2 regions of the Novosphingobium mississippiense genome follow, and region 1 is predicted to be linked to the other one. Evidence: predicted binding sites of a transcription regulator. Region 1 holds the regulator's gene; the other holds the start of a gene.
The links. The regulator LexA, encoded in region 1, represses DNA repair genes until DNA is damaged. The targets are predictions, from matches to a motif close to GTTCCNCNCTTGTTCT.
Positions count from the first base shown of each region.

Region 2: uvrA (excinuclease ABC subunit UvrA) is a predicted target of LexA. The motif match lies at 9,787-9,802, and genes of this name have one in related genera.

Region 1 covers NZ_CP147001.1:1,383,353-1,399,137, forward strand. Annotated here, with positions in the region: gene WBP06_RS06495 (citrate synthase) at 111-1,394, opposite strand; gene gltX (glutamate--tRNA ligase) at 1,408-2,862, opposite strand; gene WBP06_RS06505 (ComEC/Rec2 family competence protein) at 2,892-5,075, shown strand; gene lexA (transcriptional repressor LexA) at 5,145-5,831, opposite strand; gene WBP06_RS06515 (molybdopterin molybdotransferase MoeA) at 5,944-7,149, opposite strand; gene moaC (cyclic pyranopterin monophosphate synthase MoaC) at 7,164-7,646, opposite strand; gene WBP06_RS06525 (hypothetical protein) at 7,679-7,900, shown strand; gene WBP06_RS06530 (GyrI-like domain-containing protein) at 7,875-8,771, shown strand; gene trpC (indole-3-glycerol phosphate synthase TrpC) at 8,775-9,566, opposite strand; gene trpD (anthranilate phosphoribosyltransferase) at 9,586-10,578, opposite strand; gene WBP06_RS06545 (anthranilate synthase component II) at 10,584-11,195, opposite strand; gene WBP06_RS06550 (phosphodiester glycosidase family protein) at 11,192-11,992, opposite strand; gene WBP06_RS06555 (anthranilate synthase component I family protein) at 12,018-13,529, opposite strand; gene WBP06_RS06560 (SurA N-terminal domain-containing protein) at 13,561-15,537, opposite strand.
Region 2 covers NZ_CP147001.1:412,469-428,253, reverse strand. Annotated here, with positions in the region: gene WBP06_RS02015 (class I SAM-dependent methyltransferase) at 1-545, shown strand, start outside; gene WBP06_RS02010 (argininosuccinate synthase) at 635-1,855, shown strand; gene WBP06_RS02005 (septal ring lytic transglycosylase RlpA family protein) at 1,984-2,559, shown strand; gene WBP06_RS02000 (hypothetical protein) at 2,928-3,488, shown strand; gene WBP06_RS01995 (DUF262 domain-containing protein) at 4,123-6,138, shown strand; gene WBP06_RS01990 (hypothetical protein) at 6,329-6,694, opposite strand; gene uvrA (excinuclease ABC subunit UvrA) at 6,875-9,775, opposite strand; gene WBP06_RS01980 (UrcA family protein) at 10,325-10,726, shown strand; gene WBP06_RS01975 (UrcA family protein) at 11,151-11,546, shown strand; gene WBP06_RS01970 (hypothetical protein) at 11,726-12,103, shown strand; gene WBP06_RS01965 (VOC family protein) at 12,181-12,603, shown strand; gene WBP06_RS01960 (DUF4403 family protein) at 12,782-14,254, shown strand; gene WBP06_RS01955 (zinc-binding alcohol dehydrogenase family protein) at 14,371-15,303, shown strand; gene WBP06_RS01950 (hypothetical protein) at 15,417-15,785, opposite strand, start outside.

The DNA of each region.
Region 1 (15,785 bases):
TTGCGCAACCTTATCCGCAATAATCCCTGCAAATGCAAAAAGGCCCCCGCTTGCGCGAGGGCCTTCGAGGAGCCGACCGCGACTGGCGCGGTCTTGTCCGGATGTCGTGATCAGCGCTGCGCCATCGGCACATAGTCGCGCTGCGTCGGGCCCGTGTAGAGCTGACGCGGACGACCGATCTTCTGGCCTGGATCCGAGATCATTTCGTTCCACTGCGCCACCCAGCCCACGGTGCGAGCCAGCGCGAAGAGTGCCGTGAACATCGTGGTGGGGAAGCCGATGGCCGAAAGGATGATGCCGGAATAGAAGTCGACGTTCGGGAAGAGCTTCTTCTCGACGAAGTACGGATCGTTGAGGGCGATCTCTTCCAGACGCAGGGCGGTCTCGAACAGCGGGTCGTTGACCTTCAGCGCGTCGAACACTTCGCGGACGGTCTTCTGCATGACGGTCGCGCGCGGGTCGTAGTTCTTGTAGACGCGGTGACCGAAGCCCATCAGGCGGAACGGATCGTTCTTGTCCTTCGCACGCTCGATGTAGTGCGGGATCTTGTCCGGCGTGCCGATTTCCTTGAGCATGTTGAGCGCGGCTTCGTTCGCACCACCGTGCGCAGGGCCCCACAGGCAGGCGATGCCGGCCGCGATGCACGCGAACGGATTGGCGCCCGACGAACCGGCAAGGCGCACGGTCGAGGTCGAGGCGTTCTGCTCGTGGTCGGCGTGGAGGATGAAGATGCGGTCCATCGCCTTTTCAACGGCGGGGATCACTTCATATTCTTCCGCCGGCACGCCGAAGGTCATGCGCAGGAAGTTGCCGGTGTAGCTCAGCGAGTTATCCGGATAGACGAAAGGTTGGCCGACCGAGTACTTGTAAGCGGCGGCCGCGATCGTCGGCATCTTGGCGATCAGGCGGTGCGAGCTGATCTTGCGATGCTCGGGATCGGAGATGTCGGTCGAGTCGTGATAGAACGCCGAAAGCGCACCGACCACGCCGCACATGATGGCCATGGGGTGGGCGTCACGGCGGAAGCCGCGATAAAAGTTCGCCAGCTGCTCGTGGAGCATAGTGTGGCGCGTGATGGTGTTCTTGAAGGTCGCCAGTTCGTCCGCGCTCGGCAGTTCGCCGTTGAGCAGCAGGTAGCTGGTTTCCATGAACGAGGAGTTCTCGGCCAGCTGGCCGATCGGATAGCCGCGGTGCAGAAGGACGCCTTCGTCACCATCGATATAGGTGAGCGCGCTCTCGCAGCTGGCCGTCGACGTGAAGCCGGGGTCGTACGTGAACTTGCCCGTCTGGGCGTAGAGCTTCCGGATATCGATCACATCCGGGCCGACACTGCCCTTGAGCACGGGATAATCGAATTCCGTGCCACCAGCATTCAGTTTGACCTGATCACCCACCAGTTCTTACTCCTTATATGTGCGACCCGGTCGTGGCGTCCGCCTGCGCGCCAATGCGAGCAAGGCTTTCGTCCCGGCCGAGCAGAACCAATACGTCGAAAATGCCCGGAGAGGTCGTTTGACCAGTCAGGGCGGCGCGCAGCGGCTGCGCGAGCTTGCCGAGGCCCAATCCCAGTTCCTCGGCCATTGCCTTCAGTTGCGCTTCCAGTGCCTCCAGGGCCCATTCGGACTCTCCGGAAAGACGCTCTTGGATCGCGGCAAGGCGCGAACGCCCCTCGTCGGTCAAAAGCGCCTGCGCCTTCTCGCTCATGGCGAGCGGACGCTGGGCGAACAGGAAGGCGGCGCCTTCGGCAAGTTCGTTGAGGTCCTTTGCGCGGACCTTCAGGACAGGCATGGCCTGCGTAAGCAGGGTCATGTCGGGATCTGTGAAGCCGGCCGTCTCAAGGCGCGGCTGAACGAGGCCGGCAAGCCGGGCATCGTCCGCTTCGCGCAGATAGTGGCCGTTGAGATTCTGCAGCTTGGCCAGATCGAAGCGCGAGGGGGACTTGCCGACATCGGCCATGTCGAACCATTCGACAGCCTGTTCGCGGCTGATGAATTCCTCGTCACCATGGCCCCAGCCGAGCCGCAGTAGATAATTGAACAGCGCTTCGGGCAGAATGCCCATCTCGTCGCGATACGAATCGACGCCCAGCGCGCCGTGGCGCTTGGACAGTTTTGCACCGTCCGAACCGTGGATCAGCGGCACGTGGCCGTAGACCGGCACGTTCCAGCCCATGCCGTGGATGATCACCAGCTGGCGGAACGCGTTGTTGAGGTGGTCGTCACCGCGCAGCACATGCGTCACGCCCATATCGTTGTCGTCAACCACGACCGCCAGCATGTATGTGGGCGTGCCGTCCGAACGCAGGATGACGAAATCGTCGATTTCCTCGTTCTTCACGGTAACCTCACCCTGGACGAGGTCCTGGATGGTCGTCTCGCCTTCGCGCGGCGCCTTCACGCGCACGACGTAGGACCGGTCAGCGGGCCAGGTCGACGGATCGGCATCGCGCCATTCGCTGTCGATGCGGAACGGGCGGCGTTCTTCCTGTGCCTTCTGGCGACGCTCGGCCAGTTCCTCCGAAGTGAGATAGCAGCGATAGGCGTGGCCGTTGGCGATCAGTTCCGCTGCGACTTCGGCGTGGCGATCAGAACGCGCGAACTGGAAAACCGCCGGCTCGTCTCCGCCAAGGCCAAGCCAGTTCAACCCATCGAAAATGGCTTCGATCGCCGGCTCCGTCGAACGGGCGCGATCGGTGTCTTCGATGCGGAGCAGATACTTGCCGCCGAAGTGGCGGGCGTAGAGCCAGTTGAACAGCGCCGTGCGGGCGCCGCCGATATGGAGAAAACCCGTGGGCGAGGGGGCAAAGCGCGTGACGACGGTCTTTCCATCCGCCTGTCCGCTCGATGCGCTGCCGCTTGCCATTGCTCTTACCTTCCGTCCTTATGTCAGCCATGGCCAGCCTAGCCGCCACGACCGATGATCCCGATGTTCCGGCCCTCGCCGGAGCCGCTGCATTGCAGCATCGCCCATGGATCAGCCAGAGCCACATGTCGAGCAGTTTGGCTGGTGTCGAGTGTTTTCTTTCGAACTGCACTTTCGACCGTGGGCCATGGCTTGCGGTAGGCTTTGGGGCCGGAATTTCGGCGTGGTTTACCATGCCCGACCCACGTTGGTGGATTGCATTTTGCGCAATTTGTGCGGTGGCTGCAATCGGACTCGGCGTCTGGCGGCACAGTCGGGAGGATTTTCCGCTCCTGCGCCTCGCCATCATGTCGTTGATGGCTGTTCTGGCGCTTGGTTGCCTGGCCGCGTGGGGGCGTTCCGCGACGATCGGCACGGCCCCGATTCCACGCCCTCTGTCTGGCACGTTTGAGGCTCGGGTGCTCGCGATCGAGGAAATGCCGGCGTTTGGTCAGAACCGTCTGACCGTGGCTATGCGAGAGCCGAGCAGCGGCAGGGCGATCAAGGTGCGAGTCAGTCTGCCTGACGAGATCGGCGTCGCAAACGGTCGATCGTTGGAAACGGGCGCATTGATCCGGTTCCGCGGCAGGCTGGTTCCACCGGCGGCACCGATGTTGCCGGGCAGCTACGATTTCGCCCGTGCGGCATGGTTTGCGGGGCTTTCCGCTTCGGGGCGGGTACTCGCGCCGGTCGAAGAACTGGAGGCGGGTGATCGCGCCGATGTTCTGGCCGCTTGGCGCTCCGATCTTTCCGGGCACATCCGCTCCAGACTTGCGGGTAGCAAGGCGGGCATCGCCATAGCCTTCGCAACCGGGGACATGGGCGCGATCGCTTCAGATGACGCCCGTGCGATGCGTGACGCTGGGTTGGCGCACCTGCTTTCGATCAGCGGCCTTCATGTCAGCGCGGTGATAGGTGCCGTCTACTTTCTTGCCATTCGCCTGTTGGCGCCTTTTCCCGCGATTGCGTTGCGATGGCGCCTTCCGATCGTGGCTGCGGGATTGGGTGGCTTGGCGGGAATCGGCTACACCCTGTTGACGGGATCGCAGGTGCCCACCGTGCGATCGTGTGCGGGCGCATTGCTGGTGCTTGGGGCGTTGCTGCTGGGGCGGGAGGCTCTGTCGGTCCGTATGCTGGCGACGGGGGCATTCATCGTGATGCTGTTGTGGCCGGAGTCCATCGTCGGCCCCAGTTTCCAGATGAGTTTTGCCGCGGTGTTGACACTGATCGTGGTGGCGAAAGCCGGGCCGGTGCGCCGGTGGATGGCGCCGCGCGACGAAGGCGTGCCGATGCGAGTGCTGCGTTCTCTGGCGCTTATGCTGGTGACCGGCGTGGCTATCGACCTGGTGTTGATGCCGATCGCGCTCTATCACTTCCACCGGGCGGGCATGTACGGCGCGCTGGCCAATCTTGTCGCAATTCCCTTGACGACTTTCGCAGTGATGCCGCTGGTGGCGATGGCGCTCATTCTCGACATCGTCGGCCTTGGGGCGCCGTTGTGGTGGCTTGCCGATCACGCGATAGCGTTGCTTCTCGGCTTGGCTCATGTCGTCTCGGACCTTCCGGGGGCGGTTCGCCTGCTTCCGGTCATGGGGACGCCGCATTTCCTGCTTTTTGTGGCTGGCGGCCTATGGCTGGCCTTGTGGTCGGGAAAAGAGCGCTTCTTTGGCCTGATCCCGGCGATTGCAGGTGTCGTTGGATTGGCGTTTGTCGTTCCGCCCGACATTCTGGTGAGTAGCGATGGCCACTACATTGGCATGGCCGTTGATGGTAAACGTCTGGCCGTGCTGCGGGAAAGCAAGAGCGGCTACGCTCTCGATAATCTGATGGAGGCCGCCGGGCAGCATGAAGCTCCGCTTCCGCTCGCCGGGCAGCCTCAGGTGCGATGCAATCAGGACTTTTGTGCGGCGACCCTTCAGCGAGGTGGGAGGGCGTGGCATGTTCTGATCGCGCGGAGCGACGCCTATGTCCCGATCCCTTCGCTGGCCCGCGCCTGTGATCGCGCCGACATCGTCATTGCCGATCGTTCATTGCCGCAAGGCTGCAAGCCCCGATGGTTGAAGATTGATCGCCCGATGCTGAAGCAGACCGGTGGCATCGCCATAGATCTGAAGGGGCAGGTGTTGCGAACGGTTGCCCAGAGCCAAGGGGATCATGGCTGGTGGCATCCCTGAGAAATGCGACCAGCCTTGAGCCTGTAAGGAATTCCGGCGACAAATTCATGCCGCCAGAGTCGCTGTCTCTCAGTGATATCGGCGCAGAATACCTGCCAGCTTGCCCTGAACCTGCACTTCCTCGGCACCATAGATCTGCGCTTCATATGCGGCATTCGCCGGATCGAGCCGAACCTTGGGGCCGTCGCGGCGCAGATACTTCAGGGTGGCTTCCTCGCCACGGATTAGCGCGACCACGATTTCTCCATCACGCGCGGTATCGGTGCGCTTAACGAGCGCAAGGTCGCCATCGAGAATGCCCGCCTCGATCATCGAATCGCCAGATACTTCAAGCGCGTAATGGTCGCCGGAGCCCAGCAGCGCTGCCGGCACCGGCAGCATCGACTGGCCTTCGATAGCCTCGATCGGAACGCCAGCAGCAATGCGGCCGTGCAGCGGAATCTCGATCACGTCGTTGGCCGGCTCGGGCGCGCGCGGTGCTGGGCGCAGTGCGACGGGCGCTTCCCGCGGTGCCACAGGGGCAGGCGCCTTGTTGGTAACGTCGTCGGGTTGGCGAAGCACTTCGAGAGCGCGGGCCCGGTTGGGCAGGCGGCGGATGAAGCCACGCTCTTCCAGCGCCGAAATTAGACGATGCACGCCGGACTTCGACTTGAGGTCCAGTGCATCCTTCATTTCTTCGAAGCTGGGCGAGACGCCGCTCTCTTCCAGGCGCACTTGTATGAACCGGAGCAATTCGTGCTGCTTGCGCGTCAACATCTGGCTGCCTCACCTGCATGGCCGCGATCGGCGGCCTGTTCCTTTCGCGAGGAACACATGGAGGTTCGTTCGCGAACAATGAGGGAACAATTAAGCAACGAATCCGGTAACGTCAAGCAATACCGCCATTTTGGAGCAAGTATACCCAAACCGGATCGCCGGGCTGCGCTGCAGGTGCGTTGGCAGGGCGGTCGATAAGGATATTGCTTGTGGCCAAGGAGACCAGCGCGCCACTGTCCTGGAGGGTATGCACGGCCACGGTTTCTCCATCCCAAAGGCCGCGCAGAAATTCGCGCCGATTGCCACAGGGCGGCAGTTGTGTGGCCAGCCGGCTTAGCAACGGCATAGGCGCAGGCCGATTTGCGCCGAGCAATGCGCGAAGAGCAGGCAGCATGAAATGATATGCGGTGACGTGGCTGGAAACCGGATTTCCGGGCAATCCGATGACGATCTGTTGGCGGGCGCCATGTGTCTTGCGGGCGACGAGCAGCGGCTTGCCCGGCCGGATTGCCACGCGCCAGAAATCCAGATCCGCACCCCATGCTTCCAGTGCGGGGCGGACAAGATCGTGATCACCGACGGAAACACCGCCACTGGTGACGATGATGTCTGCATCGCCAGCGGATTCGAAGGCGTGGATCAAGGCGTCGAGATTGTCGCTCACCGGGCCGATTCGGTTGACTTCGACCGGAAGGCTCTGCGCCATTGCGGCGAGCATCGCGCCGTTGCTGGCGGGTATCTGGTGCGGTTCGCAGCATTCTGGATCAGCGGCCAGTTCGTCCCCGCTGTCGATCACAACGAGGCGGGGTATCCTGCGAACCGGCAGATGCCTGTGTCCCGCGGCGATCGCGAGTGCGGCCTGAGCTGCGCCGATGCGGGTGCCTGAGGGAAGGATTTCCTGGCCTTCGGGAAAGTCCATTCCCTGGCGGCGAACATGCTTATGCAGCGGAGAGGGGCCTTCGCCGGTGAGCGTGACGCGATGCTGATCGCGGCTGACGTCTTCCTGCAGGATGACGCCACCCGCTCCGACGGGGAGCAGGGCGCCGGTGGAAATGCGCACCGCCTGCCCCGGCGTTACGGCCGCATCGTAAGGGTGCCCGGCTGCGCTTTCACCCACGACATGCCACGGGCCGGAGATGTCGCCTTCGGACACCGCGTAGCCATCCATCGCCGAGACGTCATGTGCGGGTTGCGTCCGTCTTGCGAGCAAGGGTTCGGCCAGATAGCGGCCGAGGGCGCCGGGGACATCGACGCGCTCGATTGGTAGCGGTTCGATGAGCCGGAGCAATTGGGCCTGAGCTTCTTCGAGCGTGAGCATGGGATGTCCGGTCATCAGATCGTGCCGGCCGCCATCCACACGCCGGACTTTCCGCCGCGCTTTTCGATGAGGCGAATCTCGCCGATCACCATGCCCTTGTCGAGGGCCTTGGCCATGTCATAGATTGTCAGGAGCGATACGGAAGTGGCTGTAATCGCTTCCATTTCAACTCCTGTCTTGCCCGTGAGCGAGGCGGTGGCGATGGCGCGGATGCCATTGTTCTCGAAACGAAAATCGATGTTGACGGCATCAAGCGGCAGCGGGTGGCACATCGGGATCAGTTCGGATGTTTTCTTGGCCGCCATGATGCCGGCGATGCGTGCCGTTCCCAGTACGTCGCCCTTGGGGGCGTTGCCGGCGCGGATCGCTTCGAGCGCATCTGCGGTCATGGTGATGATCCCCGATGCGATGGCCAGGCGCTGGGTTTCTGCCTTGGCGCCGACGTCCACCATGCGGGCGGTGCCATCCGAATCGATGTGGGTGAGGCTCTTGGTCATTTCGGGAGGCTCGTTACAAGGTGACAGGTCGGTTGACACAGTTGACACGGTCCAGAAGTCAAAAGGCGATCGACGCCGAACTGGCGGATTTTCGCGCTTTCAATAAGGAACGGGCGACAGGTCATGGCATTGCGATGGCAGATTTCGCCACCGTAGGACAGGGACGGCAAGGCAAATTCCGCAAGATCGGTCAGGCTGGCCTGCTCCATTCGTGCCAATACGGTGGCCATGACGCAAACCTCGAAATCATCTGAGCTGTTCCAGCGCCGTTATCTCGAACGGATGGCGCGCGTGGTGGAGCGGATTGAAGCCGAACCGGATCCCGCACTCGATCTCGAAACGGTCTCAGCTTGGGCGGGGTTTTCTCCGTATCACTTTCATCGCCAGTTCCGCGCGCTGTGCGGGATGCCGCTTCAGCGCTTTGTGCAGCTTTCGCGGCTGCATCGCGCCGGGATGCAACTTGCCTTCAGGCCGGGCACGCGCGTGATCGATGCGGCATTGGATGCCGGATACGAAACGCCCGAAGCCTTCGCCCGGGCGTTTCGGGCAAAGTTCGGCCAGGCACCATCGGCATTTCGCTCCGCACCGGACTGGTCGGCGTGGGAGGCAGTGAGCGCCTCGCTTCAGACAGCAAGGAACAGGACCATGGTGGACACCATGACGGCAGAAATCGAAATCAGGGAATTCGCGCCCGTTCGCGTAGCGATAATGGAGCATCGCGGCGATCCCGAGCGCATCGGCGATACCATTCGCAGGTTTATCGACTGGCGGCGCGAGGCGGGGTTTACGCCCAATAAAAGCCGCACTTTCAACGTTTTTCCAACCGATCCGCGTACAACGCCTGAAGACGATCATCGCGTTTGGCTTTGCGCTTGCGTGCCATCGCGGTTTGTCGGAGACGGCCGGGTCCGGGTGGCGGAAATTCCCGGCGGGCGCTGCGCGGTTCTGGCCGTGAACGGCCCAGCGATGGACCTGGAAGAGCCAGCGATGCGCCTCTATCGCGATTGGCTGCCTTCCAGTGGAGAGGCCCTGCGCGATTTTCCGCTGTTCTGCGAGCGGGTGCGCCTCTATCCGCAGGTGTCTGCGGCAGAGGCGCTTACCGAATTGTTGTTGCCGTTGGCCTGAGGATCAGGCGCCGGTCAGCAGTGCGCGGGTCGCCGCCTCGACGTCAGCCTCACGCATCAGGCTCTCGCCGACGAGGAAAGTCCGCGCGCCGCAACCTGCGAGCCTTTCGAGATCCGCGTGAGTATTGATGCCGCTCTCGGCAACGAGCAGCGTGCCGGCGGGGGCCAGCGGAGCGAGCCGCTCGGTGGTGCCGATGTCGGTGACGAAACGCTTGAGGTCGCGATTGTTCACGCCGATCAGCCGCGATTTCAGGTGGCTTGCGCGGTCCATCTCAAATTCGTTGTGAACTTCGACGAGGCAATCCATGCCGCGTTCGTGCGCGGCAGCCTCGATCTCCGCCATCAGTACGTCGTCCAGTGCGGCAACGATGATCAGGATCGCATCGGCGCCGATCGCGCGGGCTTCGGCGACCTGCCAGGGATCGACCATGAAGTCCTTGCGGATTACCGGCAGCGCGCAGGCCGCGCGGGCGTCCATCAGAAAATCTTCGTGGCCCTGAAAGTATGGCGCGTCGGTCAGCACTGACAGGCATGCGGCGCCGCCGCGCTCGTAGGCGATGGCATGTTCGGCAGGACGGAAATCAGGCCGAATCAGTCCTTTGGACGGCGATGCTTTCTTGATTTCGGCGATCAGCGCGAAGCCGCTTTCCGCCTTGGCGCGCAAGGCCGCTTCGAAACCGCGCGGTGCGGTCTGGTGCGCGGCGTGCGCGTCGAGGTCGGCCATGGTGGCCACAGCCTTGCGCTCGGCAACTTCCTCGCGCTTGGTGTCGCAGATCTCGGTAAGCTTGTCGGACATTATAACCCTCTCGCGCGGCTCAAGCCTTGAGCGCGGAAATCCAGCAGTTGAGCAGAGCGTTGGCGAGGCCCTTGTCGATGGCCTCGGCCGCTTCCTCCACGCCTTCGCGCCAAGTTTCCACCTCGCCCGCGACGATCAGCGCGCCGGCGGCATTGAGCAGCACGGCATCGCGATAAGGCCCGTGCTCGCCAAGCAGCAGGCGACGGAGCGCATCGGCATTGTGGGCCGCATCGCCGCCCCGAATGGCGCCGACCGGCGAGACCGCCAAACCAACGTCTTCGGGCGAAATGCGGCGCATGGACAGTTCACCATGCCTGATTTCGGCCACTTCGTTGCCGCCCGCGAGGCTCAGCTCGTCGAGCCCTTCGTCGCCGGAGATGACGAAGGAGTGCTCGCTGCCCAGGCTCATCAGCGCTTCGGCATAGATCGGCACATAGGCGGGGCGGGCGATGCCGACGAGCTGACGGCGCACGTTCGCCGGGTTCGCCAGCGGGCCCATCAGGTTGAAGATGGTGCGGCGGCCGATCGCCTTGCGGATCGGCATGATGCGGCCCATCGACGGGTGATGGCGCGCGGCAAAAAGGAAGCAGATGCCGAGGTCGCCCAGCGTCTCTTCCGCCGTTTCCGCAGCGCGGTCGAGATTGAGGCCGAGCGCTTCGAGGGTGTCGGCCGCGCCGGCCTTCGAGCTGGCGGCGCGGTTGCCGTGCTTGGCCACCGGTACGCCGCAGGCGGCGACCACCAGCGATACCGCGGTCGAGACGTTGAGCGTATGATGTCCATCGCCGCCGGTGCCGCAGACGTCGATGGCATTGGCGGGGGCCTCGATCGGGATCATTCGGCTGCGCATGGCGCGCGCGGCGCCGGCGATTTCGCTCGCCGTCTCACCGCGTTCGGTGAGGGCGAGGAGGAAGCGGACCACGGCGTCGTCACCCACGCGTCCGTCGAGAATGGCGCCGAAAGCTTCTTCGGCCTCGGCTTCCTCGATGGGGTGGAGAGGATCGGGCAGGATCATCGTCGTCATGCTACTTTCAGGCCGGTGTCGAGACGAACAGGCAGTTTGGGCTCGATGCCGCAGGACCGCAGGAAGTTCGCCAGCATTTCGTGGCCGTGTTCGGTGGCGATGCTTTCCGGGTGGAACTGCACACCGTGGATCGGCAGCGTGGCGTGCCGGAAGCCCATGACGTGATTGTCGTCCGAACGCGCGTTGACCACCAGCGTCTCCGGAATGTCCTCGACGATCAGCGAGTGATAGCGCGTGGCGGTGAAGGGGGAGGGCAATCCGGCGAAGACGCCGGTGCCGTCATGCGTGACGGGCGAGGTCTTGCCGTGCATCAGCCCGCCCCGCACGACCTTGCCGCCGAAGTACTGGCCGATCGACTGGTGGCCCAGGCACACGCCCAGCAGCGGCTTTCCAGCATCTGCCGCCGCGCCCACAAGGTCCAGGCTGATGCCGGCTTCGTTCGGGGTGCAGGGGCCGGGCGAGATCAGGAAGCCCTGCGCGCCGCTGGAGATCGCCTGCCCGGCCGAAAGCGCATCGTTGCGCACCACTTCGACTTCGGCGCCCAGTTCCATCACGTAATGGACCAGGTTCCAGGTGAAGCTGTCATAGTTGTCGATGACGAGGATCATGGCCTGTCCTTTCCGTTAGAGCCCTTTGCGCTTTTCTCGACGACGATCAAGGGGCCGAGCGGCGGTCCGCCGTCCACGCGCCCATGTTCGGGGTCCCACAGCGAGGACACGCTGCCGTCGAGGAACAGCGCGTTGGGGCAATTCAGCTTGTCGCGGAACAACCGCGCCAGCTTGCCGAACGAGACAGGCTCGTCCGAGATGACGAAGTGGGCACGGCCTTGCCGGTCGACACCTACGGCATTGCGCAGTTTGAGAGACTGGCCATCGGTATCGATCTTCGGGTGCAGTTTACTGTCGATCACCAGCATCGGGCCCGACTGGGTGCCGAAGTCCGGCCGGTTGTCGACATGGGCGGCGAAGTCCTCGCTCGTGCGAATCTGCCAATGGCCGGTGGCATCGCCGAAGAACACGCCATTGGGCAGGAGGTGGAAATTGCCCCAGCCCTTGTTGGTGTTGATCGCGTGGACGCGCTGGCCGTCGATCACGGCATAGCCGATGGGTTTGCCGCCCCCATCGAACATGCCGCCATTCATCGCGAAGGCAACCGCCGGGTTGCCCGAGGGGCGGCTTACGGCCAGTTGCGACAGGCTGCGATAGGGCGCGCCATTCTTCGGCCCCAGAACGAGGTGGATCGTGTGGCGACCGGGCGTGGCGGTGCAATGCGTGAAACTCGCGCCTTCGAACGAAGCGCCTTCGCAGGGCGGCGGAGGCGGGGCTTCCGCCTGCTTTTGCGGCTGCTGGGCGCCTGACGAACAGGCAACGAGGGTGAACGCAGCCGCCAGAGCGGCGCGTCTCACTGTCCGGAACCCGTTACTGGCCCCGTCACTGGCCGAAACCCGGTTCTCCGGCGACGCGGATCGCTTCGCGGGCGGCGGCGAACAGGGCGCCCGACTTGGCTTCGCACTCGCGCTGTTCGTAGTCGGGATCGCTGTCGGCAACGATGCCGGCGCCGGCCTGCACGTGCAGTACGCCGTCCTTCAGCACGCCGGTGCGCAGGACGATGCACGAATCGACCGAGCCGTCCGGTGCGAAGTAACCGACGCCGCCGGCATAGGCACCGCGCGTTTCGGGTTCGAGGCTGGCGATGATCTCGCAGGCGCGGACCTTCGGTGCGCCCGAGACGGTGCCTGCCGGGAAGCCGGCGAAGACTGCGTCGATGGCGTCGTGCCTCTTCGTGTCGAGCCGGCCGATCACGTTCGAGACGATGTGCATCACGTGGCTGTAGCGCTCGATCGTGTAGCTGTCGGTCACTTCGACGGTGCCGGCGGCGGAGACGCGGCCCACGTCGTTGCGGCCGAGGTCGAGCAGCATCAGATGCTCGGCGCGTTCCTTGGGATCGGCCAGCAGGCTGACTTCGTTGGCCTTGTCCTCGGCCACCGTCTTGCCGCGCGGGCGGGTACCGGCGATCGGACGGATCGTGACTTCGCCTTCCCGCACGCGGACCAGGATTTCCGGGCTCGAACCGATCAGCGCGAAGCCGGGCAGGTCGAGGAAATAGAGGAACGGCGAAGGATTGATGCGGCGCAGGGCGCGATAGAGCGCGACCGGCGGCAGCGGGAATTCGCAGGTGAAACGCTGGGCCAGCACGATCTGGAAGATATCGCCCGCTTCGATGTAGTCCTTCGCGCGGGTGACCATCGCCTTGTAGTCGTCGGCCGCCATGACCGGCGTGCGCTCCGGCTCCGGCAGGTCCGCGATCGCGGGCGAGGCGGGGAAGGGGGCTGCCAGCTTGCGCAGGGCTTCATCGATCCGCTCGGCGGCGGTGTCGACAAGGCTCTCGGGCGCGCCGTTTTCCGGCCAGAGCGGGGTGACGCAGAACAGTTCGTCACTCAGCCGGTCGAACACGAGGATCACCGAGGGGCGCACGAACAGCATGTCGGGCAGTTCGAGCGCACTCTGCGGCGCGCGCGGTAGCTTTTCGACCAGACCGATCGTCTCGTATCCGAAGTAGCCGACCAGGCAGGCCAGCGCCTTGGGCAGTTCGGCGGGAACGTCGAACCGGCATGATTCGACCAGGCCGCGCAGTTCGGCAAGGGCATCGCCGGGCAAAGGCTCGAACGCCTCACGATCATGCTGCCAATTGCGGTTGATCGCGCAGGCGTGGCCTTCGGCGCGGAACACCAGGTCCGGATCGAGGCCGAGCAGGCTGTAGCGGCCGCGCACGGCGCCGCCTTCCACCAATTCGAGCAGGAAGTCGCCGCGCCCTTCGGTGAAGAGCTTGAGCGCGGCGCCAACGGGCGTTTCGGTATCGGCGACGAGGCTGCGCCAGAGCAGCGCGGGCTTACCCTCGCGCAGCCGTGACAATGCCTCTTCGCGATCCGATTCGCGCTTCATGCCGATGGGTGTCCTTCTTTTCTCGGGAGTATCAGTTGGCGGGGGCGGCCGTGCCGGCAAGCTGGTTGTGCACCGTCTTGATGGCCGCGTCGTGCTTCTGGAAGCCGACTTGCTTCTTGATCGCGTTGGCAAGCGCCTCGGTATAGGCCGTGCCGAGCTGGCTGGAGAGTTCGCGCTGGGTGCCCTTCACCACGACGTCGTTCTCTGCCTTGGGTGCGATCACGTCATTCAACGCGACCACGAACCAGCCGCGACCGGCACCGGCCGACTGCACCTTCACGGTACCCTTGGCCATATGGAACAGGAGCGAGACCGGCGGAGGAACCTGGCGGCCCTGGCGCATGGCCTCGGTCAGCATCGGGCGGCTCATCGTCACGTCCTGCACGGCGGGCAACGTCTTGCCGAGCGCGGCAACGGCCTGGTTCAGCGGCTTGCCGCCACGGATGGCAGCCATGAGCTTGAGTGCGGCGGCCTTGGCGTCGACCGAACCCTTGTCCAGCTTCCATGCTTCGGTCACGTCGGCGGTGATTTCCTTGAGCGGCGCCGGGGCGGAGGGGGTGATCTGCGTCACGTCATAGAGGACGTAGCCAGCGGTGGCCGGAGTGGCGGTCGTACCAGGGGTGAGCTGGCCCAGCTGCGGCTTTTCCTGATCCATCGAGAATGCGGTCGACAGGATCGGCTGCAGTTCGGTGGGAACCGTTTCGCCCGGCTTTCCGTAGACGGCACCCGTAGCGGTGACAGGCTGCGTGGTCGTGACCGTGGCGCCGATCGCCTTGGCGACTTCGACCAGGCTTGCGCCCTTCGTGAACTCGTCATCGATGCGCGACAGCAGGTCGGTGAAGGCGGTGCGGCGCTTCTCGGCGGTCAGCTTGGTGACGATCTCTTCGCGAACGGCGGCAAGCGGGCGCTCGGCGGTCTTCTGTTCCTGCTCCACGCGGATCAGGTGCCAGCCCAGCGCGCTCTTCTGCGGCGCGGCCAGCTTGCCCACGGGGGTGGCGAACACGGCGTCGGCAAGGGCCGGCGAGAACTGGCTGGCCAGTTCGTCATGGCTGAAGAATTCAAGCTTGGCAGCCGACAGGCCCTTTTCGGTGGCGGCCAGTTCCAGCGACTTGCCGCCCGCGACTTCGGCGGCGACGGCCTTGGCGGCGGCTTCGGTCGGCACGATCAACTGGGTGATCTTGCGGGCATCGCGCGCAGCATACAGCGCGGGCTTATCCGCTTCATAGCGCTTGGCGATTTCGGCATCGGTCGGCGCAGCGACGTTCTGCAGCGTGTTCTCGCCGAAGGTGGCGTAGCGGATCACGCGGCGTTCCGGGCGCACGAACATGTTGGTGTGGCTCTTGTAGAAGCCTTCCAGATCGGCCTGCGACGGCGCCTGCGTGGGGGCGAAGGCGATCGAGGGCAGAGTGACGACCTGGCCCTTGCGGTTTTCGTCGAGCAGGGTGGCATAGCGCTGTGCCAGCGAAAGCGGCATCGTCGCACCGAACTGCGCCGGCACCATCACCTGCTGGGCGATCAGGCCCTGCGAGAAATCGTCGCGCAGCGCCTGTTCGGAAATGCCCTTCTGCGCCAGCAACTGGCGGAAGGTGTCCTGGCTGAACTTTCCGTCTACGCCCTGGAACGCGGGAATGCGGCTGATTTCGCTGTCGACCAGGCGCTTGCTGGCAACGACGCCCACGTCCTTGCCGAACACGCCGATGGCGGTACGGGCGATCAGCTCGTCAAGAATATGGTCCAGGCCGCCTTCGGCGACGAGCATCTTCATCGTCGCGGTGGGGTTCTGCTGCTTGATCTGTTCAAGCTGCGAGTTTGCGGCGGTCGACAGTTCGGTCGCCTCGATATTCTTGCCGCCCACCGTCGCTATCGCCGTGGCGCTGCCAAGGCCGGCGGAATCGCGCATGCCGTTGATGTCGCCACCCGCGAAGGCAAGCGTGATGAGCACGAGCACTGCCAGCGCAATGCCGGCACCGATCTTGGACTTCAGGAAGTTACGGAAGAATGAGAGCATGGACCGGCCGATCAGCGTGAAACGAATGTGCGGACAAGCGCAAAGGCATAACCGATGCGGGCGCAGGCTTTAGGGGGCGCAATGCAATCCTGCAATGGCTGACGTCGCGCCTGATGCCGGCATGGGCTTTCTGTCCCGCGGTGGCGGCAGGCAACCGGTCGGCGCAGCGGATAACCGGACCGGCGGCAACGCGCCGGCCAATGCGCCGAGTTGCATTCCGTGCGGGCGGTTTTGCCTTGTTCGGGGGT
Region 2 (15,785 bases), 970 kb from region 1:
AGCTCGTCGATTACCGGGATCTTGCGGCGCGTGGCGAGAAGTTCGACCGTATCGTCTCGGTCGGCATGTTCGAACACGTGGGCCAGGCGCAGTTCGCGCAGTTCTTCAAGGGCTGCGGACAACTGCTCCCCGATGACGGCGTGATGCTGCTCCACACGATCGGCCGCATGGGCGGCCCCGGCGCAACCGATGCCTTCACCCGCAAGTACATCTTCCCCGGTGGCTACATCCCCGCGCTGAGCGAGACTGTCGCGGCCAGCGAGAAGTTCCGCCTGATCGCGACGGACGTGGAGAACCTTCGCCTCCACTACGCCTATACCCTACGCGAATGGTACAAGCGCTGCGTCGCGAACAAGCAGGCGATCGTCGCGATGATGGACGAGCGGTTCTATCGCATGTGGATCTTCTATCTCTCGGGCGCCACGGCCGCCTTCGAAAGCGGCGGCATGTGCAACTACCAGATCCAGTATACGCGCAACCGCCGCACCCTGCCGCTGACCCGCGGTTACATGGCGGTGGCTGAGGCTGCGCTGCTCGGCGAATAGGGCCTTACCTTTCCTTCATTGCGCAAGGGGGCGCGTGCTGATAGGCGCGCGTCCCGAATCCCATGCCCTTTCCTGCGGAGCCCGCGCCCATGTCCGACAGCATCAAGAAGGTCGTCCTCGCCTACTCCGGCGGCCTCGACACCAGCGTCATCCTCAAGTGGCTTCAGGTCACCTACAACTGCGAAGTCGTCACCTTCACGGCCGACCTCGGCCAGGGTGAGGAACTCGAACCCGCACGCGCCAAGGCCAAGCTGATGGGCCTGCCGGACGAGAACATCTACATCGACGATCTGCGCGAGGAATTCGTGCGCGACTTCGTCTTCCCGATGATGCGCGCCAATGCCCGCTACGAAGGCGACTATCTCCTCGGCACCTCGATCGCCCGCCCGCTGATCTCCAAGCGCCTGATCGAGATCGCGCATGAGACCGGCGCCGACGCCGTTGCGCACGGTGCGACCGGCAAGGGCAACGACCAGGTCCGCTTCGAACTCTCGGCCTACGCGCTCGATCCGAACATCAAGGTCATCGCCCCCTGGCGCGAGTGGGACCTGACCAGCCGCACCGCCCTGATCGCCTGGGCAGAGCAGCACCAGATCCCCGTCCCCAAGGACAAGCGCGGCGAAAGCCCGTTCTCGACCGACGCCAACCTCCTCCACACCTCGTCCGAAGGCAAGGTGCTGGAAGATCCGTGGGAAGAGACCCCCGACTACGTCTACTCGCGCACCGCCAACCCGGAAGACGCGCCGGACGCACCGGAATACATCACCATCGACTTCGAGAAGGGTGACGGCGTCGCTCTCAACGGTGTCGCGATGAGCCCCGCCTCGCTCCTCACCACGCTCAACGAACTGGGCCGCAAGCACGGCATCGGCCGCCTCGATCTGGTCGAGAACCGCTTCGTCGGCATGAAGTCGCGCGGCATGTACGAGACGCCGGGCGGCGAGATCTACGCCCGCGCCCATCGCGGGATCGAGCAGATCACGCTCGACCGTGGCGCAGCCCACCTCAAGGATGAGCTGATGCCGAAGTACGCGGAGCTCATCTACAACGGCTTCTGGTTTGCGCCGGAGCGTGAGATGCTGCAGGCCGCCATCGATCACTCGCAGCAGCGGGTGAACGGCACCGTCCGCCTGAAGCTCTACAAGGGCAATGCCTCGGTCGTCGGCCGCAAGTCGCCGGACTCGCTCTACTCCGAACGCCACGTCACGTTCGAGGACGATGCCGGCGCCTACGACCAGAAGGACGCGGCCGGTTTCATCAAGCTGAACGCCCTCCGACTCCGCCTGCTGGCCCAGCGCGACGCCAAGTAAGCACCCGGATTCGGCCATCCGAATCCTTTCAATGCGTTAACGACATCCGGCGGCCCGTTGCCAAAGTGCGACGGGCCGCTTTTCCATGGGTCCTCAAGGCGATGAACTGCCTGTAGGAGTCCATCCCCATGACGGGGAAGCAAAACCAACCGCCTAAAGCTCGCGCCAAGCGCCTCGGCTTCGTTCTTGCGACGGCCTCGCTTATCGCAGCTCCTGCCTCTTCGGCGATTGCCGAGGGGCGTCTGGCCAAACTTCCGGGCGCAGAGCCCGTTGCCGCGCAAGCGCCGATCACCGCGCCGGTGGCCATGGTGCCGCCCGCCGCGCTGACGCCGCCTCCGGCCGCCCTGCCCGCCAATCCGCTGACGGACGCCATCCAGGCCGACGAGCAGGAGTTCGAGACCATCGGCTCCGGCATGGCCAGCTTCTACGGCCGCGAACTCGCCGGCAACCGCACCGCCAGCGGTGACCGTTTCGACCCTACGCAGCTCACCGCCGCACACCGCACGCTGCCGCTCGGCTCGCAAGTTCGCGTCACCAACCCGGCCAACGGCCAGTCGGTGATCGTCACCGTCAACGATCGCGGCCCGTTCCATTCGAACCGCCTGATCGATCTGAGCAAGGCCGCCGCCGACAAGATCGGCATCTCCCGCGCCGGTTCCGGCAAGGTAGAAATCGCCGTCCGCGACGAGGACGACGACAACTGATCGCCGCTTCCGCGTCCTGCTGCTTGATCCTGAGGGGTTAGGCCGACGCGGTATCGGAGGGGGGTGGGGGAAGCACCGCGCCGGCCTTCACCCAATAGAACATCGTCAGAGGCATCCGGTTCCCCGGCCATCGCATTTTTCTGCGCCGGCCCTGCCCGCTCCGGTTGACACGGTTGACACGGTCCAGCGGAAATCGGCCAAGCCCTTTCCACACCCGCCCGAACCGTGCCGCTCGCACCGCCAACAGCGGCCCCATCCATCGACTTGAACTCGATCGGCCCGGCCGCGTCACAGCCCTGCCCCAACACCGCATCCACCGCCGCGAAGGCGCGGGCCTGCCAGCCGTCCCACTCGGCCGCCGCCAGCGCGTGGCATTCGGCCCGGCCCAGATCGGGCGCGTCGCCCACATCCTCCCCGGCGTCCGCCGCATCGAGCCAGGCCTCCCGCTCCGCCTCGGCCAGCGCATCGCCCAGCGCCGCAACATAGTCCGCCCGCTCCGGCGGCAGTGGCGCGCGCCCCGGAACGCCCGCCAACGCCATCTCGCCGGGAGCCTCCCCCGCCAGCAAAGCCAATACTTCGTCGAACCGCCCGGCATCGGCGCCCGCCTCGGTCTCCTCCGCCGCCCGGTCGAGCCGCGCCAGATGCGCCAGCAACAGCCGCGCATCGAACCGCCGCCGCACCGCCACCTGCTCGCCGTGGTAGAAGACCGCCTCCTCCACCCCATCGAGCGCCCGCGTCGCCAGCACTTCCTCCACATGCGCCCGCGCCAGCACCAGAGCCGCCGCCCACCCCTGCGCAAACAGACCGTCCCGCCGCCGGAGCAAATATGCCGATTGCCGGCTCATCCCCACCCGCGCCGCCGCCGCGCGCACATCGCCCTTCTCGGCGAGATGATGCAGAAACCGAACCTTGCGCTCAGCCGTCCATGAATTGTGAGATGAAAAGTCCTCCCCGGCACGGGGAGGGGGACCATCCGAAGGATGGTGGAGGGGACTCGCCCCCTCCACCAACGCCAGATCGGCAAAGGAGGAAGAAGAAGACAAAATGCGAGGGCCATCGCCCTCGCGCTCCCCAAACCTTCCGTGAGCGCCCGACGGCGCCCAAGCGCCCTGCCCGCTGTCAGGAGCGTCACTGTGCCCCGCCGCCTCACCCGAGCCCGCAGAGCCGCCCAGCCCCATACCGTCGCCCACCCCCTCAACGTCATCCCAGCGCAAGCTGGGATCGCCCTCACCCAAGCGCCGAGTTCGCGGAAAGGACTCCCCCGGCAACCCGATATCGCGAGAAGCAGGAATCCACCCCCGCCCGGCAGCGGTGGGATAGGAAGAGTGTGAATGGTCGGACATGGTTCACCCCCAAGACTGGAGCCAAAGCCCCGGCGCAGCCGCGCCGGGGTGAACCGGATCATTTATCGCATATGGGGACGTGTAGGAAAATGCCGCGTCGACTTAACAACCCTATTGAGACGACATATCGCGCCTCACAGTTTGTATCCATGGGGTATACCTAAAGGGGCTTGCGGTTGCGTTCGACATGTGCAGAACCGACCTCTAACAGGAGGGTGTTTTGGATAATCAACTCGTTACTTTATCGAAAATTTTTACAGAACGGCTCTTTCGGATACCCGATTATCAGCGGGGCTATGCATGGTCGGAAAAGCAGCTCAAGGATTTCTGGTCAGACTTGCAACAACTCGAGTTAGACCGGAACCACTATACCGGCGTTCTGACCTTAGAGGCTGTTCCTAAAGCTGTTGTCGATAGCTGGAAAGACGACGCGTGGATCATTCGCTCTAAAAGTTATGAGCCGTACTTTGTTGTTGATGGGCAGCAACGGCTGACCACGGCAATCATATTAATTCAAGTAATACTTGAAAAAATAAATGACGGCGACAAGATAAATTATACCGACAAGGATGATATAAGAAAGAAGTTTATATTTGAATCCAAGGACGGATTTATATCCCGATCCTACATATTCGGATATGAGGATAGTGATAAGAGTTTTAATTTCTTGAAGTCCAAAATATTTGGCGAGCGCGTATCTGGTGATATAGAACAGACTGTATACACAAGTAATTTGGAAGGCGCTAAGTCATTTTTTGCCGAACGCGTGGGGGCGCTAGACAATGATGGATTGCAAATATTGTATAGAAAGGTGACTCAAAACCTTCTATTTAACATATTTACTATTTCTAATGATGTTGATGTCTGCATTGCCTTTGAGACGATGAATAATCGTGGTAAGCCATTGTCTTATCTGGAACTCCTTAAGAATCGCCTCATCTACCTTTCGATTAAATTCGATGAAGATTTTGACGAAAGGCAGAAGTTAAGAAAAGCCATAAATGAGTGTTGGCGAGCAATTTATCATAACTTAGGTCGTAATAAAGAAAAACCACTGAGCGATGATGCCTTCTTATACACTCATTATGTGACTTACTTTGGTGCTGTAGATAATGCTGTAGAAACGGCAGCGGAGTATATCGGATATGATTATCCGGCTGCGCTGCTTGAAGAAATGTTTGTGCCGAAAAATGTAGCCAAGGATGCCCCATCGGAGCAAAAGGTCACATTATTAAGTGTTTATGACTACGTAAGCTCTCTCCAAGATAGCATAAAAATCTGGTATGATATCTTCAATCCCGCTGAATCTCAGTATGATGAGCGGACAAAAATCTGGTTGGATAAGCTGCAAAGAATTGGTGCAGAGTCTTATCATCCACTGATGTTGGTGTTTCTAAGAAAGGTTGACGATCCTACGAAACAGGTCGCGCTTTTAAGTGCGATTGAACGTCGAATTTTTGCAAGCGCTCTGATTGATAGGTATTTTGATTATTATCGTGACGAGTACGCTACTGTGGCAGTGAAGCTGGCAGAAGATTTTGCTCAAGAGCGAATAACTTCCGACGCCATTGTTAGGCGAATCAATGAATCAACGGCAGAGCTTCTTAAAAAGGACAATATTTCGTCTCGGATTTTGGAGCAATTTAAGGTTAGGGGTTTTTACAGATGGTCGAAGATAAGATACTTTCTGTATGAATATAACCTAGATTTGCAAAATAAATCTAAAACTAATAGAGAGAAAATCAATTGGAAGACATTTGCAGAGTGTCCGAGTGATTATATTACGGTGGAGCATATCTATCCGCAGCAGGCTCGTGCTGAATATTGGGTTGATAGGTTTTCTGGACTGACGCATAAGCAAAAGGTTCAATTGCGAAACTCTCTCGGAAACCTTTTGCCTCTTTCTCGGCCAAAGAATGCAAGCCTTTCTAATAAGCCGTTTCCTGAGAAAGTGGTTGGCAAAGGAGAGGCAGTTGTTGGCTTTCGCTTCGGATCGTACGCGGAAAACGAAGTTTCTTGTCTTGATGAATGGGGGCCGCAGCAGATTGCTGATCGGGGGCTGAAATTGCTCCGCTTTATGGAAAAGCGCTGGCATCTCGATCTAGGCGGAATGAAGGAGCATCTGGGACTGCTTGGTCTAGACTGGTATCATTCCAAGCTTCCGATTGAGGCAAATGAGACTGCGGTAAAGCGCGGAAAATCTCGGGAACCCGAGGTTATGGAAGAGGTTTCGTAACGAGGGATCGTTTGAGGGATCAGGAATATGGCGATATAGAATTATCGTTATTTACCAACTTGATAATATCATTTTCTTGATCCCTCCCGCTCCGTCGAACGAAAATGGCCTGGCACTAGCGTCCGCTTTTGGGAACGATCTGTGTGGTTTTTAATGGCGGAATACGGCGCAGAGCCGCCAAGCAAGGCCCTCACATCATCGCGTAGGGTGACTTGCTCCAGGTGGCGTAGCCCTGCCGCACGTCGGACGGTTTGAAATCGAGCCGCCAAGTGCGGCCATTGCTCCGCAGCAGGACGCGGACGCCGGAACGATGCAAATCCTTACCGGCCTGCTCGCCGCGCCCATCGTCGCAGCGCACGGTCGGTTCCGCCTGCACGCGGCGTTGGGTTGCGATCGATGGGGAGGCCGGCGCTGCGGTCGGCAACAGGTCGATCTGTCCGGCTGGGTCCGCCGCGGGCGGTGCGGTGCTCGCGCCGGCAAGGGGTTGCGGCAGGACCGCAAGCGCAGTCGTCAGGACGGTGATGGTGATGGCATTGGCTCTGCTGTGTGCGCGCATGTCTCCCTCCCGAAACAAGCGCCAATTCGCGGGGTCTCGCGCCCAAACGGCGCGGCTGACCATGCGAATGACTGAGCGTGCCCCTACGCCTCCGTGGCGGCAAAGGGCGTGATGCCGCTCACACGTGCCGTTTGGCAGCGGTCCGCCGCGCCGAGGCGTATCCCCGGCGCGGCGGATCGATCACTTGCCCAGCAGCGGCTTCAGATAGTGCCCGGTGAAGGACTTCTTCACCTTCACGATATCCTCCGGCGTGCCTTCGGCAATCACCTGCCCGCCACGCACGCCGCCTTCGGGGCCCATGTCGATGATCCAGTCGGCGGTCTTGATGACATCCAGGTTGTGTTCGATCACCACCACCGAATTGCCCTGCTCGACAAGGCGGTGGAGCACTTCCAGCAGTTTGCGCACGTCCTCGAAGTGGAGGCCGGTGGTCGGCTCGTCCAGGATATAGAGCGTCTGCCCGGTGGAGCGGCGGGCGAGTTCCTTGGCGAGCTTCACGCGCTGCGCCTCGCCGCCGGACAGCGTGGTGGCCTGCTGGCCCACCTTCACGTAGCCAAGGCCGACTTCGTTCAGCATGTGCATCTTGTCGCGGATCGGCGGCACGGCCTTGAAGAACTCTTCCGCATCCTCGATCGTCATGTCCAGCACGTCGGCGATGGAGTGGCCCTTGAACTTCACTTCCAGCGTTTCGCGGTTGTAGCGCTTGCCGTGGCATTCCTCGCACGTGACGTAGACGTCGGGCAGGAAGTGCATCTCGATCTTGATCAGGCCGTCGCCCTGGCACGCCTCGCACCGGCCGCCCTTGACGTTGAAGCTGAAGCGCCCGGCCTTGTAGCCGCGCGCCTCGGATTCCGGCAGACCCGCGAACCAGTCGCGGATCTGGGTGAAGGCGCCGGTGTAGGTGGCGGGGTTGGAGCGCGGGGTGCGGCCGATCGGGGACTGGTCGATCTCGATCACCTTGTCGCAGTTTTCGAGGCCGGTGATCTTGTCATGCGCCCCGGCAACGACGCGCGCGCCGTTGAGCTGGCGTGCGGCGCCGGCCTGCAGCGTATCGATGGTGAGCGAGCTTTTGCCCGATCCGGACACGCCGGTGACGCAGCAGAAGGTGCCGAGCGGGAATTCCGCCGTGACGTTCCGCAGATTGTTGGCGCGGGCGTTCTCGACCACGATCTTCTTGCCGTTGCCCTTGCGGCGCTCCGTCGGCACCTCGATCTTGCGGGTGCCGTTGAGGTAGGCGGCGGTGAGGCTGTTCTTGCTCTTCAGCACCTGCTTCAGCGTGCCTTCGGCCACGACTTCGCCGCCGTGGACGCCGGCGCCGGGGCCGAGGTCCACGATGTGGTCAGCGGTGCGGATCGCGTCCTCGTCATGTTCGACGACGATCACGGTGTTGCCCAGATCGCGCAGGCGCTTCAGCGTTTCCAGCAGCATGTCGTTGTCGCGTTGGTGGAGGCCGATCGAGGGTTCGTCGAGCACGTAGAGCACGCCCGAAAGGCCCGAGCCGATCTGGCTGGCGAGGCGAATGCGCTGGCTCTCCCCGCCCGAGAGGGTGCCGCTGGTACGGTCGAGGTTGAGGTAATCGAGCCCGACGTTGTTGAGGAAGCCGAGCCGCTCGTTGATTTCCTTGAGGATGGCCTTGGCGATCTGCTGCTGCTGGCTGGTCAGCTTGCCCTCAAGCTCCCCGAACCATGCGAAACCGTCCGCCACCGAGAGGCGCGCGGCATCGGCAATGTCGCTGCCGGCGATCTTCACCGACAGCGCCTCGGGCTTGAGGCGCTTGCCTTCGCAGGTTTCGCAGGGCTGCGCGGTCTGGAACTTGGACAGTTCCTCGCGCATCCAGGCGCTGTCGGTCTGGATCATGCGGCGGTTGAGGTTGCCGATCACGCCCTCGAACGGCTTGTTGACCGTGTATTCCTTCTTGCCGTCCTTGAACGTCAGCGGCACGGCCTTGCCACCGGTGCCGTAGAGGATGACGATCTTCAGCTCGGTCTGCAGCGCGTCCCACGGCGTGGTGAGGTCGAATCCGAAGTGCTCGGCCAGGCTGGAGAGCACCTGCATGTAATAAGGCGAAGGCGGGTTGGACTTGGCCCAGGGCACGATCGCGCCCTGCTTGAGGCTGAGATGCTCGTTCGGGACGACCAGCTGCGGGTCGAACAGCAGCTTTTCACCCAGCCCATCACAGGCCGGGCAGGCGCCCTGCGGCGCGTTGAACGAGAACAGGCGCGGCTCGATCTCCTCGATGGTGAAGCCGCTGACCGGGCAGGCGAACTTTTCGGAGAAGACGATGCGGTTGGGCGGCAGGCCGGTGCCCTTGAGCGTCTTCTTCGCGCCCTTCCCTTCCGCTTCACGGCCGGGAACCACGCCGTCGGCCAGGTCGATATAGGCCAGCCCCTCGGCCAGTTTCAGCGCCTGCTCGAAGCTGTCGGCCAGGCGGGTCTGGATGCCGTCCTTCACCGCGATGCGGTCCACCACGACTTCGATGTCGTGCTTGTACTTCTTGTCGAGCGCGGGGGCGTCCTCGATCGCGTAGAGTTCGCCGTCGATCCGCACGCGGGTGTATCCCGCCTTCTGCCACTCGGCCAATTCCTTGCGATACTCACCCTTGCGGCCGCGCACGACCGGGGCGAGCAGGTAGGCGCGTGTGCCTTCGGGCAGTTCCATCACCCGGTCGACCATGTTGGAGACGGTCTGTGCCTCGATCGGCAGGCCGGTGGCGGGCGAATAGGGAATGCCCACGCGCGCCCACAGCAGGCGCATGTAGTCCCAGATCTCGGTCACCGTCGCCACGGTGGAGCGCGGGTTGCGGCTCGTCGTCTTCTGCTCGATCGAGATCGCGGGGCTGAGGCCGTCGATATGCTCGACGTCCGGCTTCTGCATCATCTCCAGGAACTGGCGCGCATAGGCCGAAAGGCTCTCGACATAGCGGCGCTGGCCTTCCGCATAGATCGTGTCGAACGCGAGGCTGGATTTCCCCGAGCCCGACAGGCCGGTGATGACGATCAGCTTCTCACGCGGGAGTTCGATATCGAAACCCTTGAGATTGTGCTCACGGGCGCCGCGGACGGTGATGTGGGAGAGACTCATGGGAGAGGTATGTTCCAGATTTGTTCGCGATACGCAAGGCACGCCGAGGCGCCGCGCAACCATGGCCGCCATGTGGGAATGCCGGCCCCGATTGCAACGTGGTTTGCAACGTGGATGGCAACAGGACCACCCGCATTGCCGCGAAATCGGCCGTTTTGCCGGCCATCATGCATTTCGTCGGCGGTGGAATGTCGTCCATCGGGCGTCGAATGCAGTTCACCGATCCGTTAGTTTGCAGACTTGAAAGCGTCACGGAGATCAGCAATAAAAAGGCTGCCCGAAAAGAATAACGACTCGCTTCTTGCTTAAATGTCCATCTGCTTGAAATAAGTAGATACCAGACATCAGGGAAAGCCGAAACGATCGTGAGGGGCCGACAGCATTCATTTGCCGATCGAAACAAGAGTGTGGGGATTATCGCGCACGGCCGCGCCAAGCGTCTGTGCAAGAGGGATATTTTCAGATCGCACAGGGTCGCCGCAGCACTTGCACCGCGAAACACGGGTTTCGGGGATGCGGAACTGCGCCCTTGAAGGAGGAGTACCCAAGATGTCCAGGAATTCCATGATCGCTTCCGTCGTCCTGTTCGGCGCCGCGCTTGGTCTTGCCATGCCCGCCGCCGCCGAGGACGTCATCGTGAAGAACCGCACGATCGACCCGAACGTGCCGCACGTCTTCGTCACGTACAACGACCTCAACCTCGACAGCGAGGCCGGTCGCGATCGACTGACGACGCGGCTCGATTCCGCCGTTCGCACCGTCTGCGGCACCGCAGACTACCGCAATCTCGACGAGTTGAGCCATATGATGGACTGTAGAGGCGAGTCGACCGTGCGGGCCTATGCCGCCCGTGACGAACTCTTCGCGCAGCACATGGCCGCCCGTGCCCAGGGACAGACCCTTGCCATGGCCAAGACGCCGCAAACCCTGGCGATTTTTGCCCAGAGGTGAACGGCAGAGGTGAACGGCAGCTTCCTCCCGGCCCGGATGAAACCGGGCCGGAGGGACGCACCAATCGGACGCCGCACCGAAACTTTCGGCAAGCCGTCCGTGGCATGGGCGAATAGACACACCCTATAGAATACTTCTCATTGAAATTACTTTTATCGACGTGGAACTCATTTTCCACGAAGGGGACTTATATTTCAAGCCAATGAAATAGACTGGGCCATGCGGCATCCTGCAGCATGGTCTTCAGGAAAAATCGTGTCGCGCCCGCAAGCGCGGCAGGGTTCCGGCACGGCCCCGGGTCTTCGCAAACCGGCCGCCATAAGAGCCACCAGACAACTGGTCCGAATATCGACACAAGCATGAGGGTCGCTCGCAGTCCACCACCGCGCCGGGGCAGGTTCCCGGACCGAACGGAGATACGAGCATGATGCAATCGAACATTCGCAATGTCCTGACTTTCGCGGCTCTCGTAGTTTCGGCAGCTTCGGCGCCGGCCATGGCGCGCGCCGGAACCGATGCGGCGATGATGGTCGTCGAGGATCGTCCCACCGAAGAGGTCCACTATGCCGACCTCGATCTGGGTACGCCGCAAGGCCGTGCGCAGCTGGATACGCGCATCGCAACGGCGGTCGACCATGTTTGCGGCAGCGCCGACATCCGCGACCTGCCGGCCTATGCCGACATGCGCACATGCCGCACCCAAAGCACCCAACAGGCATTCGCGGCGCGCGACACCGTGCTCGCCGCTCGCGATCACGGCGGGCAGGTAGCCGTCCTGGCGGTTGCCCGCGGTTCGACCGCCGGGCGTTCCGCGCGCTGACGGGACGGGATCGCCGCCTTCCCCCGTGGGCGGCGATCCCGGTTCCCGCCAATTCCCTCTGCTGACCGCAGGCCCTGCACACTCCATCTCCGCACGCCACCATTCGTCGCATAGGCTTTGCACGGCCTGCCCCCCGGCGGCAGAGCTTGGCGCAAATACCTCAGGGACGGAGAATAATGATGAGGGGGTCGCGTATCCTGCTGGCGCTTGGCGCGCCGGTGCTTGCCTGTGGAATCCTGGCTGGCGTATCGAGCCCGGCACTGGCCGACGATCCGCACGATCCGACGATGACGCCCGATGCCGTGGCCCGCGATCGTGCCATCATCCGCAAGCTCAATCAGGACCAATTGGCCTATGTGCGCAAGCGTGATGCGCAGTATGCCGAAGGCTGGAAATCCTACAGGGGCCAGCGTGGCAACGACGACCGCGGGGACGACGATGGGCGCGCCGATGCGCGCAATTATGCGCAGGCCCGTCGCCAGTACAAGGCCGATCTGGCCAAGTGGCGTCGCGACGTTGCCGCCTGCCGCGCGGGCGACTATTCGCGCTGCCGCTGAACGGATCCGGTTCGCGGCATCATCAGGGGTCAGCGTTTCCCGTGGCGTGCATCCAAGATCGACGGTAGTTCACTCCCATGACCCTGCGCCCCTTCCACCTCGCCTTTCCGGTTCATGATCTTGATGCCGCCCGTGCATTCTGGGGCGGCCTGATCGGCTGCCGCGAAGGCCGCAGCAGCGCATCCTGGGTGGATTTCGATTTTTACGGCCACCAGATCGTCGCCCATCTCGTGCCCGGGATGGCGCGCGGCGACAGCGGCTCCAACCCGGTGGACGGGCATGGCGTGCCGGTGCCGCATTTCGGAATCGTGCTGGCCATGGAAGACTGGGAAGCGCTGGCGCTGCGCCTGCGAGAGGCGGGTGTCGCCTTCGGGATCGAGCCCTACATTCGCTTTGCCGGGCAAGCGGGCGAGCAGGCGACGATGTTCTTCCGCGACCCATCGGGCAACGCCATCGAAATGAAGGCCTTCGCCGATCTGGGGCAGTTGTTCGCCACCTGATGTTGCGGACGGATCGGGGCGGGGCGGGGCGGGCCAGCCTGACCCACGGGAAATCCCGGCACGAACTGCGGCTTCTTTCGTTCCGTCCAGCGGAAACACCCGATGCCCGGCGCTGGAACAACCCGGGCCACTCGCGTACGTGTCAATCCAGTGGCAGCGAAAGCGGATCCGAGGTGAGATGAAGGCAAGGCGCGTTTCTTCCACCCTGATCCTGCTGGCGCTGGCGCCGGCGGGATGCCATCGCACTGCAGAGGAAGGGCCGCCGCCGCGCACCCACGACGCCATCGTCGTCGAGCCGCAGGCTTCGGTGCTGACGGTGCCGATCGATGCCGATGCCTCCGCAATCGGCCCCGCGCTGGAGCGCGAAATACCCCGCACGCTATGGTCGATCGACAAGTCCGGGCTGGACTGCGTCCCGTCGAAAAAGGTCAAGGTCGTGTTCGTCAAAGTGAAGACGCCCAGGATCAAGTGCGACATCGTCGGCGCCGCACGGCGCGGCCCCTTGCGCTTCACCGGCAAGGGCAGCGACGTGGTGTTCTCGATGCCGATCACCGCGCAAGTGCAGGCGCGCGACATTGCCGGCGTGCTGAAGCACGAGACGGCGACGGCACGGGCCGAAGCCACCGCACGCGTCCGCCTGGACCTGACGCCCGACTGGCGGCTGCGCGGCAAGGTGGACATCACCTATCGCTGGATCGACAGCCCGCACATCGATTTCCTGGGCAAGCGGATCGATCTTTCCGAGGCCGCCGACAAGAAACTGGCGCCGATCGTCGCCGGGCTGGAACGCCAACTGGCGGCCGAACTGGCGAAAGTGGCAGTGCGGCCGCATGTGGAGCGGGCCTGGGCATCGGCCTTCACCTCGCTGGAACTCAACCACCGCAATCCACCGGTGTGGATGCGGATCACCCCGCAGGAAGCACTCTACGGCGGCTACACCGTTTCCGGCCACCACCTGCAGTTGCGCCTGGGCCTGAAGGCCCTGACCGAAACCTTCGTGGGCGATCGCCCGCCCGATCCCGCGCCCACCGCCCTGCCCCCGCTGCGTCCGCTGAAGGGCGATACCGGCAAGGTGGCGTTCTTCATCCCGGTGATCGCCGATTACCGCGAACTGGAACCGGTGCTGCTGAAGGCGCTTGTCAAGCGGCAGCAGCGGCCATTCGTGGTGTCCGACATCGGATCGGTGCATGCGGAGTTCCGCAAGGCGACCATCTACGGAACCACCGGCGGGCGCATTGCGGTGGGCATCGAACTGTCGGTCTGGGGGGACAAGGGCTATCTCAAGAAATCCAGCGGCACCGTCTGGCTGACCGCCACGCCTGCCAACGCGCCGGATTCGCGCAAGGTGGAATTCACCAACCTGCATGTCAGCGGCGGCACCGACATGGTGGGCGGCAAGCTGTTGCTCAGCTTCGCGAACGCGCCGGAGCTTTCGGCCACGCTGGCCAATGCGCTGGGGCAGAACTTCGAACACGACTATCAGGACCTGCTCGGCAAGATCCATCGCGCCATCGCCGAAAAGCGCGAGGGCAAGCTGGTCATCCGTGCCGAGGTCAAGGAAGCGCACACCGGCACCATCCGCGCGGCGGGACAAGGCCTCTACCTGCCGGTGCATGGCAGCGGCCTCGCCACGATCACGGTTGCGCGATAATCGTCCCCACGCCCCGGCAGGCATCTCATACGAAAGGTGGAGTCCGTTGCGCCTCCGTCAAACCACGTATACAATATTCACACGAAATAAAATGCAAGCATGAAGCAGAGTTTAAGTTGAACGCGGTATTCCAGCATGGCGGCGATGGCAGGATTGATCTGCGCTACGCATCCGCGACGAAGCCATCACTTGGCACCGACACCGTGCTCATTCAGGTGGAGCTGGCTTCGCTGGAATGCGTGGACATCCACAAGTTGGTCGTACTGCCGGCACCCGTGCCCCGGCTGATCCCGGGTTGCCAGGCCGCGGGCACCGTGGTCGCGATCGGCCCCGCCGTCACCCGGTTCGCAGTGGGCGATCGCGTGGTCGGCTATCATCCCGGCGGCGCCTTCGCGGAATTTTTCGCCGTGCCGGAAGGGGCGGTATGGCACATGCCCGCGGGGATCGATCCGGCCTTCGCGGCGGCTGCGCCGCACGTCGTCGCCTCTGTCCACGCCACGCTTTTCGCACGCGGAGGGGTGCAGGCGGGGGAAACGATGCTGGTCAACGGCGTGACCAGCGCCACCGGGATCGTCGTGCTGCAGATGGCCGCGAAGGCCGGGGTCCGCGCGGTGGGCATTGCGGCGGACACGTCCTATCGCTCCAACCTCGGCGGCTTCGGCCTGTCACGCCTGATCGACAAGTGGGACGAGGATGTCCTGGCCGCCTGCGTGGAGGAGACGCGGGGGCGCGGCTTCGACATGGTGGTCGATACCGGCCTGGGCGGGGACTATCCCATGCTCTCTCGCCTGGTCGTATCGGGCGGGCGCTATGCCAGCTTCCACGCGGATGAACATGCCTCCACCCGGTTCGACCTGCTGCCGATCGCCCCCGCCGCGCCGATGGACGATCCGGCGGTCTACGCGCTTGTCGAAAGCGCGCTCCGCCGGGTGGCCAACGGCGAGTTGGAAATCCCGGTGGAATACGAATTCGCGCTCTGCGAGGCGAGCGAGGCCTGGGCCTTCATGATGCGCGGGGGCGTCTACGGCCGCGTGGTGTTGCGGCCCTAGAGCGTTTTCTAATCAGGTGGAATCACCTGATGACTCGGAAAACGCGATAAACCAAAATCTTAGAGCAGTTGATCCGATGCAATCGGATCAACTGCTCTAGACCGGCGCCTTGGTCAGACGCCGTCGGGATAGACCGGGCGGATGTCCACCGGCAGCGTACCCATCGCCTTGATCACGCCTTGCGCATCGGGATCGAGCTTCGCCCAGCGGTCCATGAAGGCGATCGTGCCCGCATAGTCCCCCCGTGCCTGCAGCATCAGCATGTCATGCAGCAGATCGCGCAGACCAGCCTCCATCTTCGCATCATCCACCGTGAAGCGCTGGGTGGCGGGATCGTAGGTGAACGCCCCCTTGGCGCGCAGGTAGCCGTATTGCAGCGCCGCGCCCTTGCCGTGCGCCTCCACCGCGCCGAAGCGCACCGCGCGGAACACGCCAACCATGTAGGTGGCGAACAGCTTCGGCTTTTCCGCCACCGGAAGCTC